4 regions of the Shewanella sp. ISTPL2 genome follow, and region 1 is predicted to be linked to each of the others. Evidence: predicted binding sites of a transcription regulator. Region 1 holds the regulator's gene; each other region holds the start of a gene.
The links. Region 1 encodes sigma-54, which starts transcription at its own class of promoters, with help from an activator protein. Its sites were predicted from a motif close to GTTGGCACGNNNNTNGNNT; they were not measured.
Positions count from the first base shown of each region.

Region 2: the regulator sigma-54 is predicted to act here: its motif matches at 3,571-3,589, upstream of HUB64_RS12350 (BON domain-containing protein).
Region 3: the regulator sigma-54 is predicted to act here: its motif matches at 1,552-1,570, upstream of flhA (flagellar biosynthesis protein FlhA).
Region 4: the regulator sigma-54 is predicted to act here: its motif matches at 1,025-1,043, upstream of HUB64_RS12455 (DUF3192 domain-containing protein).

Region 1 is NZ_JAAPAV010000001.1:3,082,541-3,087,802, forward strand. Features, by position in the region: gene ptsN (PTS IIA-like nitrogen regulatory protein PtsN) at 1-417, opposite strand, end outside; gene hpf (ribosome hibernation promoting factor) at 420-707, opposite strand; gene HUB64_RS13425 (RNA polymerase factor sigma-54) at 736-2,214, opposite strand; gene lptB (LPS export ABC transporter ATP-binding protein) at 2,322-3,053, opposite strand; gene lptA (lipopolysaccharide transport periplasmic protein LptA) at 3,050-3,604, opposite strand; gene lptC (LPS export ABC transporter periplasmic protein LptC) at 3,591-4,151, opposite strand; gene kdsC (3-deoxy-manno-octulosonate-8-phosphatase KdsC) at 4,148-4,699, opposite strand; gene HUB64_RS13450 (KpsF/GutQ family sugar-phosphate isomerase) at 4,699-5,262, opposite strand, start outside.
Region 2 is NZ_JAAPAV010000001.1:2,811,708-2,816,969, reverse strand. Features, by position in the region: gene HUB64_RS12365 (L-dopachrome tautomerase-related protein) at 90-1,166, opposite strand; gene HUB64_RS12360 (sigma-54-dependent Fis family transcriptional regulator) at 1,276-2,646, opposite strand; gene HUB64_RS12355 (hypothetical protein) at 2,893-3,348, shown strand; gene HUB64_RS12350 (BON domain-containing protein) at 3,625-4,179, shown strand; gene HUB64_RS12345 (DUF3224 domain-containing protein) at 4,447-4,851, opposite strand; gene HUB64_RS12340 (hypothetical protein) at 4,981-5,262, opposite strand, start outside.
Region 3 is NZ_JAAPAV010000001.1:4,392,446-4,397,707, forward strand. Features, by position in the region: gene fliR (flagellar biosynthetic protein FliR) at 1-274, shown strand, start outside; gene flhB (flagellar biosynthesis protein FlhB) at 293-1,423, shown strand; gene flhA (flagellar biosynthesis protein FlhA) at 1,606-3,705, shown strand; gene flhF (flagellar biosynthesis protein FlhF) at 3,717-5,099, shown strand; gene HUB64_RS19535 (MinD/ParA family protein) at 5,104-5,262, shown strand, end outside.
Region 4 is NZ_JAAPAV010000001.1:2,846,776-2,852,037, forward strand. Features, by position in the region: gene HUB64_RS12445 (Zn-ribbon-containing protein) at 1-553, opposite strand, end outside; gene HUB64_RS12450 (hypothetical protein) at 553-936, opposite strand; gene HUB64_RS12455 (DUF3192 domain-containing protein) at 1,101-1,508, shown strand; gene HUB64_RS12460 (DUF2789 domain-containing protein) at 1,520-1,753, opposite strand; gene HUB64_RS12465 (GNAT family N-acetyltransferase) at 1,904-2,542, shown strand; gene HUB64_RS12470 (DUF962 domain-containing protein) at 2,535-2,840, shown strand; gene HUB64_RS12475 (DUF3301 domain-containing protein) at 4,571-4,957, opposite strand; gene HUB64_RS12480 (DUF3549 family protein) at 4,954-5,262, opposite strand, start outside.

The DNA of each region.
Region 1 (5,262 bases):
CGTTTCATCATGCGTCTTGCGTAATTGCTTTAATATTTGCTTGTCGCTCAGCTTTTCGGCCATGCAAGACAAGGTACTTAAGTGCTGCTGACATTGGTCTGCAGGCACCAGTAGTGCAAATAAAATATCAACAGGTTGCTTATCGATAGCATCAAATGCTATCGGCTCTTCACACTTAATGAGTATGGCAATGGGCTGATCTATATCGGCTAGTCGACCATGTGGAATGGCGATGCCGTTACCTATACCTGTGCTCCCCATCTTTTCGCGCGCCACTAGGCTTTCGAATATCTCTTGAGATGAGAGGGTCGGGTACTGGGCAGCGACTAAGTCGCTGATGAGTTCCAGTACCTTTTTCTTGCTGCCCGGAGTGGCGCAGGTAGTGCACTCCGGCCGCAGTATGGTACAAAGTTCCATTATTAGTGTTTTGTTAACTTCTCTTTGTGTTTAATAACCTGACGGTCAAGCTTGTCAATCAGGGCGTCTATAGCAGCATACATGTCAGCATGCTCTGAAGTAGCAAAAACTTCACCACCTATGAGGTTTATTCTCGCTTCGGCAATCTGTTGCATTTTCTCAACATTGAGCACAACGTGCACATTATTGATCTGTTCGAAATGGCGTTCAAGTTTTGAAAACTTTTCTTCTACATATGCACGTAACGATTCGGTAATTTCGACATGGTGTCCACTTAGGTTTATTTGCATAGAAACGTCCTCCGATATCCACTGTAGGTTATAAACTTTTACGCTGATTAGAAGGTGGAATAAGCATAGCCTCTCGGTACTTCGCAATGGTTCTGCGGGCTACGTTGATCCCTTGTTCTGCCAGAAGTTGTGCCATCTTACTATCGCTTAATGGTTTTTTCTGGTTTTCCGCTGCCACCAGTTTCTTTATAAAGGCTCTGATTGCTGTGGATGAGCACTCACCACCATCGTCAGTACCGACGTGGCTAGAGAAGAAGTATTTTAGTTCAAAAAGTCCCTTAGGGGTATGCATGTATTTTTGAGTTGTGACCCGTGAGATGGTGGACTCATGCATTTCTACCGCTTCGGCAATATCGTTAAGCACCATAGGCTTCATGGCTTCTTCACCATACTCAAAGAAACCTTGCTGATATTGCACTATGCAATTAGCAACTTTAAGCAAAGTATCGTTACGGCTTTCTAAGCTCTTAATAAACCATTTAGCCTCTTGCAGATGGCCGCGAATAAATTGGCTATCGGCTTGGTTTTTAGTGCTGCGCGCCATTGAAGCATAATGTTGATTTACATTGATTTTGGGCATGCAGTCAGGATTTAGCTCAACCACCCAGCGGCCATTTTTCTTCGACACAGACACATCTGGGATAACGTATTCGTCATTATTGGGCGTGATCAACAAACCTGGGCGAGGATTGAGGGTTTGGATGAGTGCTATACCATCCCTTAATTCATCTTCTTTTAATTTAGTCTTACGCATCAATAACCTAAAGTCTCGGGCGGCGATCAGATCTAAATGATCTTTGATCAGCATACGGGCGTTTTCTAGGTTGGGAGTATCAGCGGCGAAATGCGACAGTTGGATCAGCAGGCATTCACTTAAATCGCGGGCGGCAACGCCTATGGGATCAAAATGCTGAATACGCTTGAGTACGGCTTCGACTTCGTCAAGCTCAACTTCAGGATTGCCCATGGCTTCGAGAATTTCTTCAGTGCTTTGGGTGAGATAGCCCTGATCGTCGATGGCATCAATAATGGCGGTGGCAATGGCTAAATCGGTTTCAGAAAACGGCGTGAGGTTTTTTTGCCATTCTAAGTGTTCGTACAAACCTTCACTGGTCTCGCCTTGGAAGGGCATATCGTCTTCACGACTGCCGCCGGGGCCTGAGTTTGGGGAGGCGGTAAACACTTCATCCCATGTGGTGTCCATGGGGAGCTCATCGGGCATGGATTCTTTGGTTAGCGACTCTGCCGTATCTATGGTGGAGCTGTCTTTTTCTGGTGGCAGAGTGCTAGATTCACTGAAATCCGTATCGGATAGCGTTTGGTTTACAGGGGTTTTAGTGGCGTCGAATTGATCCTCTTCCAGCTCGAGAAGGGGATTAGAATCTAATGCTTGCTGGATCTCTTGCTGCAGTTCTAATGACGACAGTTGCAACAGACGTATAGCCTGTTGTAGTTGTGGCGTCATGGTTAACTGTTGACCCAGTTTGAGCTGGAGTGACGCTTTCATGTTACCGCTGATCCCTACGTTATTATTGTTGGATGAGGTCGCTTATTATTATCTTGAGTGAAGCCCAATGGCGGTATAAATTGCCTCCATTGGCTTCGCTCGATTAACTATAGCCTGAATTGTTCACCTAAGTACACAGCCCTAACTTGCTGATTGTCTAAGATCTCTGCTGGAGTTCCTTCGGCAATCAGGTTTCCGTGACTCACAATATAAGCATGTTCACATACATCTAATGTCTCGCGGACATTATGGTCTGTGATCAGTACGCCAAGGCCGCGACTTTTGAGTTGTTCGATAATCTTCTTGATGTCGATAACCGAAATAGGATCGACGCCGGCAAACGGTTCATCGAGCAAAATGAACTTAGGATTAGCGGCTAAAGCCCGCGCAATTTCGACGCGACGACGTTCGCCACCCGACAATGACATGCCTTGGCTGTCACGGATGTGGGTGATATGAAACTCTTCGAGCAGATGTTCTAGTTCTTCTTCTCGTTCTTCGTTTTTAAGTTCTTTACGAGTTTGCAGTACGGCCATGATGTTGTCATGAACAGTTAGCTTACGAAAGATACTGGCTTCTTGCGGTAAGTAACCTATGCCTTTGCGGGCACGCAGATGCATAGGATCTGCGGTTAAATCATCATCGTCGATAAAGATATGTCCCTTATCGCTCTTCACTAGCCCGACAACCATGTAAAAGGTCGTGGTTTTACCTGCACCGTTTGGACCGAGTAGGCCAACGACTTGACCGGTTTTTACCGTCAGACTGACGTCTTTAACCACTTGGCGACTCTTGTAACTTTTCGCCAGATTTTGTGCTCTTAAGGTGATTTGGGTCATTTAGAGTCCTGCTTTTTTACAGGTTTATCCGCCGGAGCGTCTGATTTAGCATCATCTTGATAGTTTTCAGGCTGAATAATAGTGATTACGCGATCGTCACCACTGCCAGTACTCTCGGCCATCAATTTCTGTTGAATCATGTTATAGCGGATTAAATTGCCTGTAACTTGGCTACCTGCTTGATCTAATGACGCCATACCTTTCAGAGTTAAGGTGCGGCTTGCCATATCGTAACGAATTTCTTTCGCGCTAGCCGATGCAGGACGGCCATCGTCTAATATCTGGCTATACGTAGCAGGGTTGCCTGTGGCGACTAAAGTTTTGCTATTTTCACCTTCAGCGGAAAATGCACGCAGTTCATTTGCTTGGATTTTTATTGAGCCTTGGGTAACTTCCACCGGACCAAAGAAGATAATCTGGTTGTTTTTGATATCCGCAGTTTGGCTCACAGCTTTAATTTTGACTTCTTGCTTTAAGTCGCCCACTTTCGCGAAAGCACTCATGCTCATAATTAGCATTAGGCTGGCAAGTAATACGTTATTTTGCTTCATATGTTCCTACTACCTGACTGGTCAATTGCACTTCTTGCGCGTTGAGGTCGGCATAAAGGCCTTGGCCTTGAATATTAAAATCTTTCCCTGTGACGTAAATGGTACGGTCAGAGGTCATTATCATAGTGTTGAGATCGAGTTCCAGATAACTGGTGGACAAGGTCTGAATCGGTTCTTCTGGGCTAATGGCATCGATAATAACATTATTTTCTAATACAACCTTGCCAGTTTCCTTGTTTAGCTTGCCCTGATCTGCCCTGAGCTGCCATTGTGCTTTACCTTGGTCTGGATAAACAAGATAAACAGGTTGAGTAAAGAAAGTTTGATTCGTTGAATCATAATGTTCCATGTGTTTCGCCGTCACACGGCTATTCACTAGTCCTTGCTCATTGAACTCAACACTGCGCAGATCTTCAACGATGAAATCTGGGGTATTTTGATCTTTTACTCTGTTATCGGAATCACCGCTGTGTTTGTTCTGGACCTGCCAGTAAAGCGCTAGTGCGGTTCCAAAAAAAGCGATAATCGCGAGTGTCACACGACTCATATACTCATTCCATGGGCCGAAGTGAATTTATTTTGACTTAGGAGTAACAGATCTGTGAGTTCACGCAGTGCACCGTGGCCACCATTGAGCGTAGTCACAAAATGGGCGTGTTGGCGTACATAGGGGTGGCCGTCAGCAACACTGACCGCTAAACCGACGACATTCATCACGGGGAGATCGACAATATCATCACCGATATAAGCCACTTCTTCTGGGGTGACACCATAAAGTGCGAGCAATGCTTCATAGGGCTCGAACTTATTGTCTACGCCTTGGTAAATATGGGTAACACCAAGGGCTGTCATACGGTTTTCAACGATTTTGGATTGACGTCCTGTGATCACGGCGAGGTTGAAACCGCTGGTGAGGAGTGATCGCACGCCATAGCCGTCGCGGGTATGGAAGGCTTTGAGCTCTTCGCCGCTATTACTCAAGTAAATACGGCCGTCGGAAAACACCCCATCGACATCACAGATTAACAGTTTAATCTTTTGCGCCCGTTGCCACACATCATCACTGATTGGGCCGTAAAATCCTTGCTGTGGCATTAAATGACTCCTGCTTTTACCATATCGAGCATGTTAAGAGCGCCAATAGGATGGCGATCTTTATCGATAACAATTAATCCGTTGATATTTTTTGAGTCCATCACTTGCAGTGCTTGGGCGGCCAACACATTATCTGTGATCGTGACGCAGTTACGGGTCATCACATCGGCAATGGGCGTCGTGCGTAAATTCACTTCGGCATCGATAACGCGGCGTAAATCACCATCGGTGAAGATACCAACCAGCTTGCGCTGATCATCGATAATCGCCGTCATGCCTAGGCCTTTCTTGGAGATTTCGTACAGGGCTTCTGTGATGCAAATATCGTGGTTGACGAGCGGTAAGTCATCACCACAGTGCATCACATCGCAGACTTTTAACAGCAACTTACGTCCTAAAGCTCCGCCAGGATGGGACATAGCAAAATCATCACGGGTAAAGCCTTTTGCTTGCAGCAGCGCAATGGCGATGGCATCGCCCATCACTAAGGTCGCTGTGGTACTTGAGGTGGGTGCTAGTCCAAGTGGGCAAGCCTCTTCTGGGACTTCAATACATAAATGCAC
Region 2 (5,262 bases), 270 kb from region 1:
ACCAAAGACTCACATCAACGTAAATAAACAGTTGCGATATAACTCATACTGCAAATATAAGCTGCAACTTTGCAGTTGCAGCTAAGGTGTTATTGACCCGCAGCAGTATCCTCACCGGTCCAGAGTCGCATAATACGATAAGGCGGTTTGGCTGTTTCGGCTTTTCCATTAAAGGCTTTTGCTTTATGCAATTGGTTCACTGAAATATATAACCAGCCTGTTTCACCAAATTGCACACTATCAGGAAAATCCAGTAGTGGAGAACTGACCGCTGTTGTTAGTGTGCCTTTGTTATCTAGCATGGAAATGGCATTGTGGTTCAAATTGGTAAAGTAATGATTACCTTGTTTGGACGTTGCAGCGCCATCTGATACAGGCTTGGCTCCGACTAATTTTACCGTGGCGATAATTTTATCATTATTGCCTGTTTGTAAAGCTGCAGTCGATAACTGATACCAGTGAGTACCATTCATTGCACCATAATAGAGTGTACTTCCATCGGCAGATAAACTGATTGGATTGACCGCTACACTAGCGACTTTGCCATTAAACAATGTTGTTTTGTTATCTATGTTCATTACTGCATCCGCTTCGGCCTGCAGCGAGCTATGACCTGAAAAACGTATTGTATGGCCATCGTCGATACGCACCGCTAAGAGGCCAGGGTTGGCGATATCGGCTAAATAAATCCAGCCTTTTTGAGAGTCGACAACCAGATCCTGCATAAAGCTGCCTTTAGGCGCGAGAGCTTGTGGTAGGACGATTTGTTTATATAGACTGCCGTCCTTAATGTTGAATCCCCAAATCCTTGTCTGGCCTAATTCTAACCCCATATCTGCGGTCCAGAGGTGTCCAGCCTTGTCCTGAGCAATACCTAATAAGGTATCAAATTGAGCAGTATTGGCTGTCGATGTTTTTTGCAAATCCATTGAAGGCCAAGCTTTATAAGCGTTGGTCTCACGATTAACTTCAATCAATTGCAAACCTGATGGTGTATCAAATGGATGTACTGTGGCAAAAATCCGACCTTGTGCAGTGACGCTGACATTGCCAGGTCGTATTGGCAATTCAGCGACTGTTTCAAGACTTCCTACTGCTGGGGTGGCGTTCACAAAACTACTGGCTGTCAAAGAAAGCCATAATGCTGTTGTTAATAAATGTTTCATATTCTATCTCCGCTTTTTCTGTTTAAGGGCTGTAGAATAGGAGTTATTATTTACAAAAAAAAGAGTATAAAGTTTAGCTCTGTTTCAATATTAATTTGATAATTAATGTTTATTCAGCAGTCGTTTCACCGGTCTCGACTTGCTGCTCGTACTTGCTGAGCTTGTTGTAGAGGGTTTTAACGCTGATCCCCAGTTGTTCGGCGGTATCCGTTTTATTACCTTGAGTGGTTTCTAGTGCTTGATAAATAGCGATTCTCTCTAAATCATCTAAGCGCATGCCTTGGGGGATAACAACTTGCTCACCACCACATAAACCCACTTCATTCGTCTGAGGTAGCTGTAAATGGCTGGGTAAAATATCCTGATCGGCCAGAATATAGGCTCGCTCAATTGCATGTTTTAATTCGCGCACATTACCAGACCAAGGGTACTTAGCAATCATCTGAATACAGTCTTCAGCTAAGCTCTTATTCTGCTTTTCGGCCACGTTACGATAGGCAAGAAAATGCTGCGCAAGCCCAATAATATCTTCGCCACGTTCCCGTAAGGGCGGAACGCGAATGGGAAACTGAGCCAAACGAAAGTACAAATCTTCTCGAAATAGCCCTGCCTCTATCGCCACTATGGGATCACGGTTAGTCGCTGCCACAATACGTACGTTTGCACGTTGCACTTTGTCACCACCCACAGGACGATACTCGCTATTTTCCAACACTCTGAGTAACTTCACTTGATGATCAATCGGCATTTCGGTGACTTCATCGAGAAACAAGGTCCCGCCTTCAGCCTGTTCAAATACGCCTTTGTGATCGCGATTCGCCCCCGTAAATGCGCCTTTGACATGACCAAACAGCTCACTGTCGACCAATTCAGGGCTTAATGCACCACAGTTAATTGCAATAAAAGGCTCGTTTACCCTAGGGCTGGCAAGATGTATGGTATTAGCAACCAGTTCTTTCCCGACCCCACTTTCCCCAATAATCAGCACATTACTGCCTGTCGCAGAGACGCGACGAATTGTGCGATATAGCTTGTGCATAGGAGCTGATGAACCAACAAGCAAACCGTACTGGTCTAGCTCGCTAGCAAAAGGATGCAGTCGATTAGGCGATGATGCTAAATACTGTGCAAAATCAGCAAAAATTTCGCTGATTAGCGGCATATCGTAAGGTTTGCGAAAGTGGTAACCCGCAAAATGAGACATTAACTGATCAAGATTGGGGTTTGGCTGACCGTCGGAGAGAAAAATAAACTCAATATTTGACATGGCCGCATTATCTAGCAGCACAAGGTAATCTTCACGACTAAGACTGGATAACTCAATAATGGCAACATCGACGTGATTTGCCCCTAGCTGCTCTATCCAAGGCAAGTCATCGACACTGCGTAGCTTATTAAAGTCTGCAGCGCCAGCAAGTTCGATGATTGCTTGCTCGGCGCCAACATCCTGCAAGTGATAAAAAAGTGTCAGTCGAGCCATGCGTATCTACTCCCTGTATGAAAAACTACTGTATGTCAGCCATGAAATTTTAACAACAGCAACGGTAATAGTTGCCGATGTTCTAAGATGATATCTCGATGAACTGAGAATATCAGTCTAAAAATCAGCCTGTTAAAATATCATTAAAAACGAGAACAGAATATGCATGGTAGCTGAACGAAACAAAATCAGTTTACCCAAGCAGTTAAACAATCTATGTCGAACACTGGCATTAGGAGGCCCATAATGAAGTCTAATGTTGTGCAACATCAGACTGATATCCGCGCCGATATCATGTTGATCGATGAAATCATCAAGCTGAATCAGGAAGGACTCACATTTTACAACCAAGCGAGGAGGTATGTCGAAGACTATAATCTTAAGCGTGTTTTTTCCGCCAAAGCTAACATCCACCAACGAATGTTAACTCGGTTTGAACAGCTGAGACGTTTGGCTGACGAGCCAATTAATGGCCTAAGTCACACCGTGCCCGTCACTTATACTCAAGCAACAGAATTGTTGCAACAGTGCCAAATTTCGCAGGCTATGACCGCCCTTGTCGACATAGAACAGCAAGTGCTAATCCAAATAAAACAAGCAGTAAGGCAAGCGCATCAGCCACAACTTGCAAACCAACTTGCAGAAGGCGCCGCTTGGCTGCAAATGAGTTACGACGGTACGGGATCGCTCAATCACCATTAATTCCCTGTCGCTAAGTGAGCCATATTTAACCGACTCCCCTCCACTTTTATTACAGACATAATACCGCACTGATGAGTGCGGTTTTTTATGCTCGAATGATGGCTCAGCATGCCAGAAAAAATTACATTTTGTCGGTAAAAAAGACCGACCTAAAGGAAAATGCCAAGGTATAAAAACGCCAGATAAAACAATTTAAACATTAAAAATCATTACCTTAAAAACATTGGCACGATTGGCGCATTATCTAGCTTCGAGAAAACAACGGAGGATATGATTATGAAAACTACAACAGCATCAGTACTAGTGGCTTTACTTGTCGGTTCAATCAGTTTAAATGTGGCTGCCGCCCAAGATTGGAAAGGCGGAACCAAGGATGCGTGGATCGATGGTAAAGCAGAAACCACTTTACTGCTCAACACGAATCTCAATTCCTTCGACATCATTACAGATGTCAAAGATGGTAAAGTGACGTTAACAGGTAAAGTGGAAAGCAGTGTGGATAAAGCCCTCGCCACAGAGCTCATCAAGAGCTTAGATGGGGTGAAAGATGTCGATAACCAACTCACTGTGATGAATGAAAAAGAAGGCACCAGTGAAGTTGTTGCCACCTTAACTGACTCTAAAGTTGCCACAGTCATCAAAACGCGTTTACTGTTTTCAACTGACGTATCCGGCACCCAAATTAATGTGGATGTTGCCAATGGCATAGTGACATTGAAAGGTGAAGTTGCCAGCGATGCCGAACGTCAACTAGCACTGAAAATTGCCGAAAATACCGACGATGTGAAAAAGGTCGTTGATAAAATTAAAGTGGTTAAAAAAGTGTCTTAACTCTCGCGACAACGGCATTTTTTAAATTAAACGTATTTTAAGTAACAGCACGCCGATCTAGACTAAAGGTTCGATAGTGCTTTATGAAAAAAGAATCAAAAAAACCAGCCTCAGCTGGTTTTTTTATGTCCATTTTCAGACTCAATCGAAAAGACTTACTCGCTTAAATTAAGAGGGGTGAATTAAGATGACTCGAATGATCATAAAGGAGAAGAGTTACAGAAAACTGAGCTAAAACACAGGCGTTATTCAAGCTTCAAAGCCAAACTAAGCTTCAAAGCCAAACTGGAATGCATAAAAATGTTGGCCATTCTCAATATTGATGGTCATAGTGCCAGTTAACCCCTGCAACTCCCCCGCCCCAGAATGGGGTATCACTTCTAAGATCAGACGATTTTGTCCATCGGTCATAATGCCAAAATGTTGTAATACAAAACTGCCCTGCTTACCGCACAAATTACCAACCACTTGTTCAATGGCCGCATAGCCAGCAGAGCCCTTGACTGACGTCATAGCACTGAGCATTTCCCCCTTGCTGCGCCCCTCAAGCTCACCATAAAAGGTTTTATCTAAGCCCATACGTCCTAACGTCACACCACCAATGCCAGTAGCATAGGGGCTATCAGGAGTGAGCTTAACATCAAATTTCCCAGTGATTTTGCTAACTTGCATGACACTCTCCTTGTCGAAATCTTATGCTGACCGATTACCTGCTAACGCTTGCTACTAAAGCAAACATCACCCACTTACCGAAAAACAACTTAGCATAAGCCTGCGCAGATCCATAATGGCATTTACACGCTACTTATGTATGCTGGTCTCACTCACTACCATCTCTATGGTTTTGACTATTTCAGGGCTTTCAGACATAGGTTGGTCAGACGCTCTATCGCGATAAGTCACAGCAATTTTGAATGGGGCTTCAAAAGGATAAACAGGTTCAATACTATCCACTTCGATTCGATCGCCAAGCATGACACTGCCTAAGTGTTTCAAGCTATTGTGTTTAAAATCCAGATTAAACAATCCAAGATACCAAAATACGCCTGAACCTTGAGTCGTCACAATAAAGGGCGCCACAAA
Region 3 (5,262 bases), 1.3 Mb from region 1:
GGGATCGTATATGTTTGGTGCGGCACTCACTATGTCGATATCTGCGATTATCGCCTTATTATTAGTCAACTTGTCCTTCGGGGTCATGACCCGCGCCGCGCCGCAATTAAATATTTTCTCTATTGGTTTTCCGATCACTATGATTGGTGGGCTGTTTATTCTGTGGTTAACCCTAACACCGGTAATGGCACACTTCGATGAAGTATGGTCGACGGCTCAATTGCTGCTTTGCGATATGTTAGCGCTCCAATGTAACGCTGATGGCTTGATATGATGGGATTAGGAGAAGCCCATGGCTGAAGAATCAAGTGGCGAACGTACAGAGGAACCCACGGGGAGGCGTCTAGAACAGGCGCGGGAAAAAGGACAGATTGCACGTTCGAAAGAACTCGGGACTGCAGCGGTATTGATTTCGGCGGCATGTGGGTTTTATATGCTAGGCCCGAGTTTGGCCATTAGCTTAACTCGGGTGTTTGAAATTGTATTTACCATGGATAGGGCGCAAATTTTTGATACTAATGAAATGTTCAACGTGTGGGGTGTTGTTGCGAGTGAAATAGCCTGGCCCATGGCTAAAATTATGCTACTGATTGTGGTTGTTGCGTTTATCGGTAACGTCTCTCTTGGAGGGATCAATTTTTCGACCCAAGCTATGATGCCAAAAGCCAGTAAAATGAGTCCCCTTGCTGGTTTTAAACGCATGTTTGGCGTACAGGCTCTGGTTGAACTCACCAAAGGCATTGCAAAATTTTCGGTAGTAGCGTTTTCTGCTTATTTTTTATTAAGCTTCTACTTCAATGACATCATGTTGCTGTCTAGCGACCATCTTCCTGGTAATGTTTACCATGCATTAGATTTGTTGGTTTGGATGTTTATCCTGTTATGTTCCTCGATTTTGTTTATTGTCGTCATCGATGTGCCATTTCAACTTTGGAATCACAACAAACAACTTAAGATGACCAAACAAGAAGTAAAAGATGAATATAAAGACACTGAGGGTAAACCTGAGGTGAAAGGGCATATACGGCAGATGCAACGTGAACTAGCACAAAGGCGTATGATGGCTGAAGTGCCAAATGCCGATGTGATTGTCGTTAACCCTGAGCATTTTGCCGTTGCGATTAAATACGATGTGCAGCGCTCTGCGGCTCCCTTTGTGATAGCGAAAGGTGTTGATGATGTGGCCTTTAAAATACGTGAGATTGCCCGCGCGCACAATATTGCGATTGTCTCGGCCCCACCACTTGCAAGGGCGATTTACCATACGACTAAGTTAGACCAGCAGATCCCTGAAGGTTTGTTTACTGCTGTCGCACAGATTTTGGCTTATGTATTCCAGCTGCGCCAATATCAAAAAGGACGCGGCCGTAAACCTATTCCTGTCCCACTTAATCAACCTATACCAGATGAATTGAAATATTGAACCACTAGTCTCAGATGGTAGTCATTGGTAAAGCTGATGATGTCGAGTTCATTTGTTTTTTATAGCTAATTTTATGTATATCAATCAGTCACAGTACATATCTTTCCTTCATTAATGGCTTTAATCTTGTTGGCGCGTTTTTTGCTTTACGCTATTACACGTCAAAGTTTAGGTTATAGCGAATGGATGTTAAAGCGACTCTTGGTCAAGTAAAACAAATTAGGCTCAGCACTTTTAAAGGCATTGGCACGCCGGTGGTTGTGCTTGCTGCATTGGCCATGATTGTTTTACCTATCCCTCCATTTCTATTAGACATACTCTTTTCATTCAACATTGCGTTAGCTCTCATCGTATTGCTGGTGGCTATTTATACCGATAGACCCTTAGATTTTGCTGCCTTCCCAACTGTGTTACTGGTGGCGACGTTATTACGTCTTGCGCTCAACGTTGCCTCTACTCGTGTGGTTTTACTTGAGGGTCATAATGGCGGTGATGCCGCGGGTAAGGTGATTGAAGCCTTCGGTTCTGTGGTGATCGGTGGTAACTATGCCGTTGGTCTAGTGGTATTTATCATTTTGATTATCATCAACTTTGCGGTGGTGACTAAAGGTGCAGGTCGTATCGCAGAAGTCAGTGCCCGCTTTACCTTGGATGCTATGCCTGGTAAGCAAATGGCAATCGATGCTGACTTAAATGCTGGAACCTTAAATCAAGACCAAGCGAGAATACGCCGTGCCGAAGTGACCCGTGAAGCCGATTTCTATGGTGCGATGGACGGTGCGTCCAAATTCGTTAAAGGGGATGCGATTGCCGGTATCATGATCTTAGTGATCAACATCGTAGGTGGTTTCATCATAGGGATTGTGCAGCATGGCTTAAGTTTCTCTGAAGCGGTTGAAATTTATACCTTACTGACTATCGGTGATGGTTTAGTGGCGCAGATCCCTGGTCTATTATTGTCAATCGCCGCAGCCTTGATGGTGACTCGTCAAAACGAGTCAGGTGATATGGGCCAAATGATGATGAGTCAGATGTTTGACAGTCATAAGTCATTGGGTATCGCCGCCGGAGTCCTGTTTGTAATGGGTATTGTTCCTGGTATGCCGCACATGGCGTTTTTAAGCTTTGCCTTTATGACTGCTGGTGCAGCTTATTTTGTTTATAAACGAAATGAAAACAAACGTCTTAAAGCGCTAGAACAAGTGAAATCGGGTCCAATAGAAAGACAAGATAAAGAGCCTAAAGAGCTAGGTTGGGACGATGTACATCATGTTGATACTATTGGTCTTGAGGTTGGATATCGTTTGATCCCTCTGGTAGACAAGGGCCAAGGTGGCGAGTTACTAAGCCGCATTAAAGGCGTGCGTAAAAAGTTGTCTCAGGAACTAGGCTTCTTAGTGCCCGCGGTGCATATTCGCGATAACTTAGATTTATCGCCTAATGCGTATCGCATTTCATTAATGGGCGTCGTCGTCGGAGAGGCAGATATTCGTCATGATTGCGAATTGGCGATCAACCCTGGTCAAGTCTATGGCAAACTCGATGGTATCGAAACGCGCGATCCCGCCTTTGGCCTTGAAGCCGTATGGATCGCCCCTGAGTTACGTGAGCACGCACAAACATTAGGTTATACCGTCGTCGATGCCGCCACTGTTGTTGCAACTCATATTAGTCAATTACTCACAAATAATGCCGCTAAGTTGTTAGGCTACGAAGAAGTGCAACAACTGATGGATATGCTTGCGAAACACTCACCTAAGCTGGTTGATGGCTTTATTCCAGATATTATGCCACTAGGACATGTCGTAAAAGTGATGCAGAACCTATTAAATGAAGGGGTTTCAGTTAGAGACTTGCGTACTATAGTGCAAACTTTGTTAGAATATGGCACTAAGAGCAATGACACTGAAGTCTTGACTGCCGCTGTACGTATCGCTTTGAAACGTATGATAGTTCAGGAAATCTCTGGCCCAGAGCTCGAAATCCCCGTCATTACTTTGGCGCCAGAGTTGGAACAGATGTTGCATCAGTCAATGCAAGCAACCGGTGGTGATGGTCCTAATATTGAACCCGGTCTTGCAGAACGCATGCAGCAGTCCCTTGCCGATGCGGCTCAAAAGCAAGAAATGGTCGGACAACCCGCCATATTGTTGACGTCAGGTATGTTACGCGCGACGCTGTCACGCTTTGTTAAACATACTATTCCTAATCTCAGAGTCATTTCATATCAAGAAATACCTGATGAGAAGCAAATACGTATCGTATCTGCAGTCGGCCAGTAGAGGACGCATAAGTGAAGATTAAACGATTTTTTGCCAAAGACATGCGCGCCGCACTGGCCCAAGTGAAAGAAACACTCGGCTCAGATGCCGTCATTATGTCAAATAAAAAAGTGAACGGTGGCATCGAAATTGTCGCTGCCGTTGACTATGACGAACCTAAAGCAAAAACTGCAGCCACTGCGCCAGCACCGACCTTTATGGACGTGAGCGACGATCTCGTGTCCCTCGGTGCTAAGCAGCCAGTCCGTGTAGAAACTCGCGCTAAGCCAGCCGCACCTGCAGACTCATTACAAGCCTTACTTGAGAAGCAGCAAAGCCGTTTGAATCAACAAATGTCACATCAGCAAGTTGATGCTGAGTTACCTGCATGGGCTAAGGGCCTACAAGCCCCTACTGCTGTGAAACCAGAACGTCGTGAAGCGCCTTCCTCGTTTGATAAAAAGCCACAAACATCACAGAAACAAAGTGCTGATATTGAAGCTATGCGTGATGAATTAGCATCACTGCGTAATTTACTGACACATCAAGTATCCTCCTTGATGACGGAACATAAAAAACGCATCGATCCCGTCGGTGCTATGCTCGAAGCCAAATTACTTGAGGCTGAATTCTCCCCTGCCGTTGCAAATAAATTAGCCGCGCTGAGTCAGCATTATACGCCGGCTGAATTAGTCAGAGCATTACCACAAAGTCTCGCTAATATGCTTGATAATCAGGGCGATGACATTGTTAAGCAGGGCGGAGTGGTTGCATTAGTTGGTCCTACTGGGGTTGGTAAAACAACGTCATTAGCTAAACTTGCTGCCCGTTTTGCGGCACATCATGGTGCTGAACATGTTGCTTTAATTACCACAGATCATTATCGCATCGGAGCCTATGAGCAATTAGCAACTTATGGCAAAATAATGGGCTGCCCAGTAAAGCAAGCTCATGATCTAAATGAATTAGAGCAAATTCTCTATCAGTTTAGGAATCGCAAGCTAGTATTGATAGATACGGCTGGCATGGGACAGCGAGATATGCGCCTTTACCAGCAACTTGATAATTTAACTGCAAATAGCAGGATACCTATCCGCAGTTATCTGGTACTGTCTGCGACAGGGCAGCGCCGTGTGCTGCAAGATGCAGTCAATCATTTTAAACGCATTCCCCTATCTGGTGTCGTTCTCACAAAACTCGATGAATCTGTGTCGTTAGCAGGGGCATTAAGTGTGTTGATCCAAAACGGATTACCATTAAGTTATATTACTGATGGACAAAGAGTTCCTGAAGATATGAAAGTTGCGGATACCCTAGATTTAGCCCAGCAGGCACTCGCAGCGTTAGATAGTACAGAACAACAATCATTACAAGACACAGCGTGGTCAGATAATATGGCCTGTGCATTTGAGTAGATTTATGACCCTGGATCAAGCAAGTGGTTTACGTATGATGAATCAACCCTATAACGAAAAAGTGAAAGTAATCGCGGTCACTGGTGGCAAAGGAGGCGTGGGTAAAACCAGCGTTTCTATTAATACTGCTGTGGCATTAGCCGAAAAAGGCAAGCGTGTTTTG
Region 4 (5,262 bases), 240 kb from region 1:
TGCGAAATAAATCACTGTCAGAACTCGATAATTCCTCTAGCGCGGCAAATTCTGCCTTGGTGGCCGCTGCCATTTGCAGCTCGTCGCAGGCTTGCCATTCGCTCTGCCAACGGATAATACGTTTATGATCGCCATTAAAGGTTGCGGGTATACGGTACAGGGGAATGGGCAATAAATTGTCGCCGCTGCGTAGGGGCGAGCACATATGCACAAAACTGGTATATAGCAGTTGCCAGCTGGGTGTTTCGGTATTACTTACTTCAGAATTGATATCCTGACCAATAAACTTTTCCCGCGGCGCGAGTAGTTTAGCGTCGGTTAATTCTACTAAGGCTTTTTTGACCCAAGGGCTGTGATATTTGTGCGCTAAACTGTTTTTCTCTGGCATCAATAAACGCACTCTAAACTCACCGTCATTAAAGGCGACCGCAAATTCTCGTCCTAAGATTTGGCCATTAGCTCGATAGGCTTCAAGGAGCTGATTGATGGCCTTCTCGGCGGCAGATATCGTGGTGTCGGCGAAGCATTCGAAGCGCAGTTCAGTGACAAACATTAAGCTGTTTTTCCTTGGATTTCTAATAAGTTGATGCGTTGTTTAAGTTCAAGCAGTTCGTTTTTTAATTGCATTATTTCTGTTTTTTGCTGCTCAGCATGACGTTCAAAATACGCCTGTTGCATCTGCAGGCGCTCGGCGAGCACTGCAAGGGTTAAGGTATCGTTAGTTGCGGGAGTGTCAGTTGTAGGGCTGATAGTTTGCAACTCAGCTAAACGCTCGCGATCCGCCTTAGGCATAGATTTAAATTGCTGTAAGCCTTGGATCAATATAGGTAAAGGTAGGCTACTACCTAAACGGGTTTTAATTAAGGCAAGGCTCGGTACTTTACCGCAGGCTTCGAGCGAACGTGCGGCCGCTAATACTTGGTCAAGGGGACTCATAATTAGCAAAATTCCTTAATTTGTTGAATTGTTTAAACCAATTTTAAAATAATAATTAATTTTTTCATTTAAAAACAGTGTGTTGTCTTGTGGCATTTATTTTGCTTATTGTCCAGCCGAAATACCATTTTTTAAGCTTCAATAATAATTACACAGGATGTCACATGATGAACCATAAATTGAATAACAAACTTATCGCCATCACTTTTTTAGGGCTCGCAAGCTTAGGTCTTAGCGGCTGCGTGGTCAATGTCGGTGATGGAGAATCGGGCTGGGATAGCAGCGAATCTTGGGAGAAAGTGCAGGATAAAAATCGCACTAACTTAACCAAGCTGAGCTTAGGTATGCCTAAAGACCAAGTGATGATCTTAATGGGCACCGCTGATTTTAGTGAAGCCTATATTCAACAAAGTGCTCAACAAGGTGAAGCCAATAAAGAAGTCTTAGTGTTGTTTTATCGTACCCAGCGTAATAATGGCGATGGAAAAACCACTAAGGATGAATGCACGCCTATCGTGCTGAGCAACAATGCCTTAGTGGGTTGGGGTGAAACGGCTTACGGTAAAATCTGAACCAACGAGTCTTATCGTTTACGTAGCTGAGTGTCTAATTGCTCAATGGGCTCAGTCCAGAGGGCATCGGCTTCTAAACCTTCAATGATAAAGCTCTTTTGGGCTGGGGTCCAAAAGGGCGCTTGGCTTAAATGGATGTGATGGTCGATATCATGGGTTGCAATAAACTGCGCTATGGCCTCGTCGCTACTGTCTAAACCGAGTTGCTCAAACAAGTGGCTTAAGTCTACTGGAGTTGTATCCATCATTATTTCCTTTTCAGTATAGTGCCTTCGTTTAGAGTAAGCGCCTGATTGAAAAATGCAATCTATGATTAAAATTTGCACTTTTTAGTTTCCTTGGTAGATTAACAGTTACGCATAAAAAAGTGTGAGCTAAGTCAAGGAATGCTAACGATGGACAATGAAATTCTGGAGGACTGCCGCGCAGTCTATTTGACCGCGGAAGACTTACGCATTGCCGCTTCTATTCTCTATAACGCTTACCATGATGATCCTTTTTTTGTCGATTCACTCTTTACCTCAGACAAAGCCGCTTATGAGCAAAAATTGCGCGCCGCAATCAGGGAAGAACTAAATACGTTATGGCAACAAAAACAAGCCCTCATTGGTTTATTCGACCATGAAAGACTCTTTGGGTTAGCCTGTGTAGTTACTCAAGAAGTGCCTTTAGGGGAAGGGCGTTATTGGCATTGGCGCTTAAAGATGTTGTTAGGTACAGGTTGGCAATCGACTCAAGCGCTAATGAACAAAGAGTCCAGTATTATTGAACTTTTACCCAGTAAGCACTGCGGTATTTTGCAGTTTATTGCTCTTGCACCAAATGAACAGCACAAAGGACTTGGACATAAGTTAGTACAAGCTGTGGTGAGTTGGTGTGATGAGCAGCCTGATTTGGATGGCATTGGTGTGTTTATCGCTCAGGAGAACCACTTGCAACTGTTTACTCAGCATGACTTTGTATCCATAGGCGAGCTGAGTATTGGCAGTATTCATGGCCAACTTTTATTCTATTCGGTTCAACAAGATGACTAACTCTTATAAACGTTTCGCCGATTTTTATCCTTTCTATTTATCCCAACACCAGCACCCGATTTGTCGGCAATTACACTTTGTTGGCAGTTGTTTAGTTCTGCTGCTGATTGGCATTGCCTTGGTTTCACAAGCCTGGTGGCTATGTTGGTTCATTCCTATTGTTGGTTATGGTTTTGCGTGGGTGGGACACTTCGTATTTGAGAAGAATCGACCCGCGACATTTCAGTATCCTTTTTACAGTTTGATGGCAGATTGGGTGATGTTTGCGCAGATGATTCGCCGCTTTTTTAAACGTTAAAAAAACTGCTCGAGTGAGATGCCCATGCCCGTGTGAGAGATCGCTTACAAACGTTGTAGGACATAATGTTTTCTTTTTGATTGTTTTTTGTCCTATAATATTTAATTTTAAATAGAATCATTGGGTTGTATTTGTTTTTCTTTGGTTGGTCCGTAATTAATTTTGTAGTCCGTTCTTTGAGCCGAACAAAAAAGTTAGGGTTAACGTAGAATTCACTCATGGCCAAAGCAAATGGATAGCAAGGAAAGCGAAACAGGCCAAAGGGACGCAAGAAGCAACGAATTAAGATTTCAAGGTTGAAATCGCTGACGGTAGGAAAACTGTCATTCGCCTCGGATAGGCTAAGGAAAAGCAGGATTGCTTTTCAAGGATGATTAGGGACAGTGAGTTGTATCGTCAGGATGATGAATTTCAGGAAGAATACAGGACACGCTTAAGGATTAAGCATGAACTCGAAACAGGATGTGTCGAGATAAGGATAAAGTATAAGGGTGAACAGCTTGTACTAATCTATGGAAAATAAATTTTGCAGGATGCAATAGGAATACGTCATAGGAAGTGACAGGCTCTGTAAAAAGGATTTACAGGTCAAGGGACTGAGTGTTATCTCACGTAAGTTTGATACACAGGGACGAAAAGGGATTACAGGGACGACGCAGGACGCAAGCAGACGCATGGATGGTGCAGGGAGCACAAATCGAGCAGGACGGCTTACAAAGGATAAATGGGGCGCACTTTAGTTGCGCCCTTTTCTTTGGTTCATTTTCAGCATTAATCTGGCTTTGCCAAGCTATAACGCTATTCACACAGACTTTATCTTAACTCTGCTTAAAGACTTCTCACCGTAAAGCATGTTCACCAGTCCTACTTCTCTTATTGCCCAATGATTTACTCTCTGTGTTGTCTGTGTTCTGGTCATGCGCCGAATGCTTGTCGAATTTTGAGCGATAGCGGTTTATGCATAAGTCCTCAGGGGAGACATCTAGCGTTTTGCTTACTTTTGATTCGAATTGCCATCTTCCGTGTAAGAGATCTCCTACAAGTATGTAAGTAATTTGTAGGTTCAAAGGATGGTTATGTCTTGGGGGTTGTTATTATTTATATTCATATCAGTAGGTTAACCTGTTTGTTATCAGTTGAGCTCACCATTTTTGTTAACATTTTAAATAATCCACAATGAGTACTTTCGTTGGTTGGCGTAGAATTCATCTTGTAGAAGGAATTGCGGGCAACAGGATGTTGGCGATCAGGATGATCGAACAGTGACTAAGGAATGTGACTTAAGGAAAGATAGGGATATAGGCCTTTCAGGATGAAAGAGAGCCAATACCAAGGAAGGGAGACTATCAAGGATTGATAGACTCATTGCATAGGATGGCAATGGCACAGGGAGTGCAATTGAATGGATGCAATACCCGTTTCATGGATGATGATGGAACCGCTCAGGAAAGAGCAAGCTTGGGACTGGATGACCAAGAGATAGGGAAGTACATGAGTACAAGGACCTCAAGGATTGAGCAGGGATGAAGCAGGACGCAGATTGACGCATGGATGGTGCAGGGAGCACAAAAATAGCGGGATAGCTTAACAGAGAATAGGAGGGCGTGGCTTTAGGGCCGCGCCCTTTCTTTTTTAACTTTTACAGTGAGTTATTTTGTAGCACCAGAGAATGACTGATTATTCTCAATTCTGGCTCACATTTTATTTGAGCCAACATTGTCGATAAAAGCTTAATGGCATTTGCCTGAGTTACAACCACTTTGCGTACCACACCCGCCAAACTTACCCTGTGACGTCGGCGCTTCATGCCATTCGGGCTCTGGGAAGATAGGCCATTCAATCTTTTGAATTTTCTTGCCTTGCATCCAAATATGGCCACGGTATTGGTTAATGCCGTCGGTGCTGAATTCAAATAAATATTTCGCCTTCCAGCAGATCCCCGTCGTGCCGCCAATGCTAGGGCGGGCAGTTTCCATAGCAATGGCTAACAGTTGCACTTTTTGTCGCCAACATTCTTTTTCGGCAAAAATACGGCTCAACTCTGCCATTTGGCGTAGTTGCCAAAAGAATGCGGCAATCACGACGAGGCCAATAATTAACAGTAAATCTGACATCATTTGCTAGCTGCCTTAAACAAACCACCTATGGCTTGTGATAGTTGAACACTTCGATTGGGATTTCTTAATTCGCCTAGTAGTTGATTGCGCAAACTAGGAATTGCCACAATATCAGCAAAGACCTGATTAAAAAAGGCTTGGGGCTGCAGTGCCAGAGCTTCTAAGTAAAGACTGCGACTTGAATCTTGTTTTAATACCGACCAGTTACGTCCGGCAATGCTGATGAGGGCATTGGTATCTAAAGAGGATTGGCCGTGTAGATGCGCAAACGCTTTTTGGCTGTGTTTGGCGCTAGAAGCCAAAGC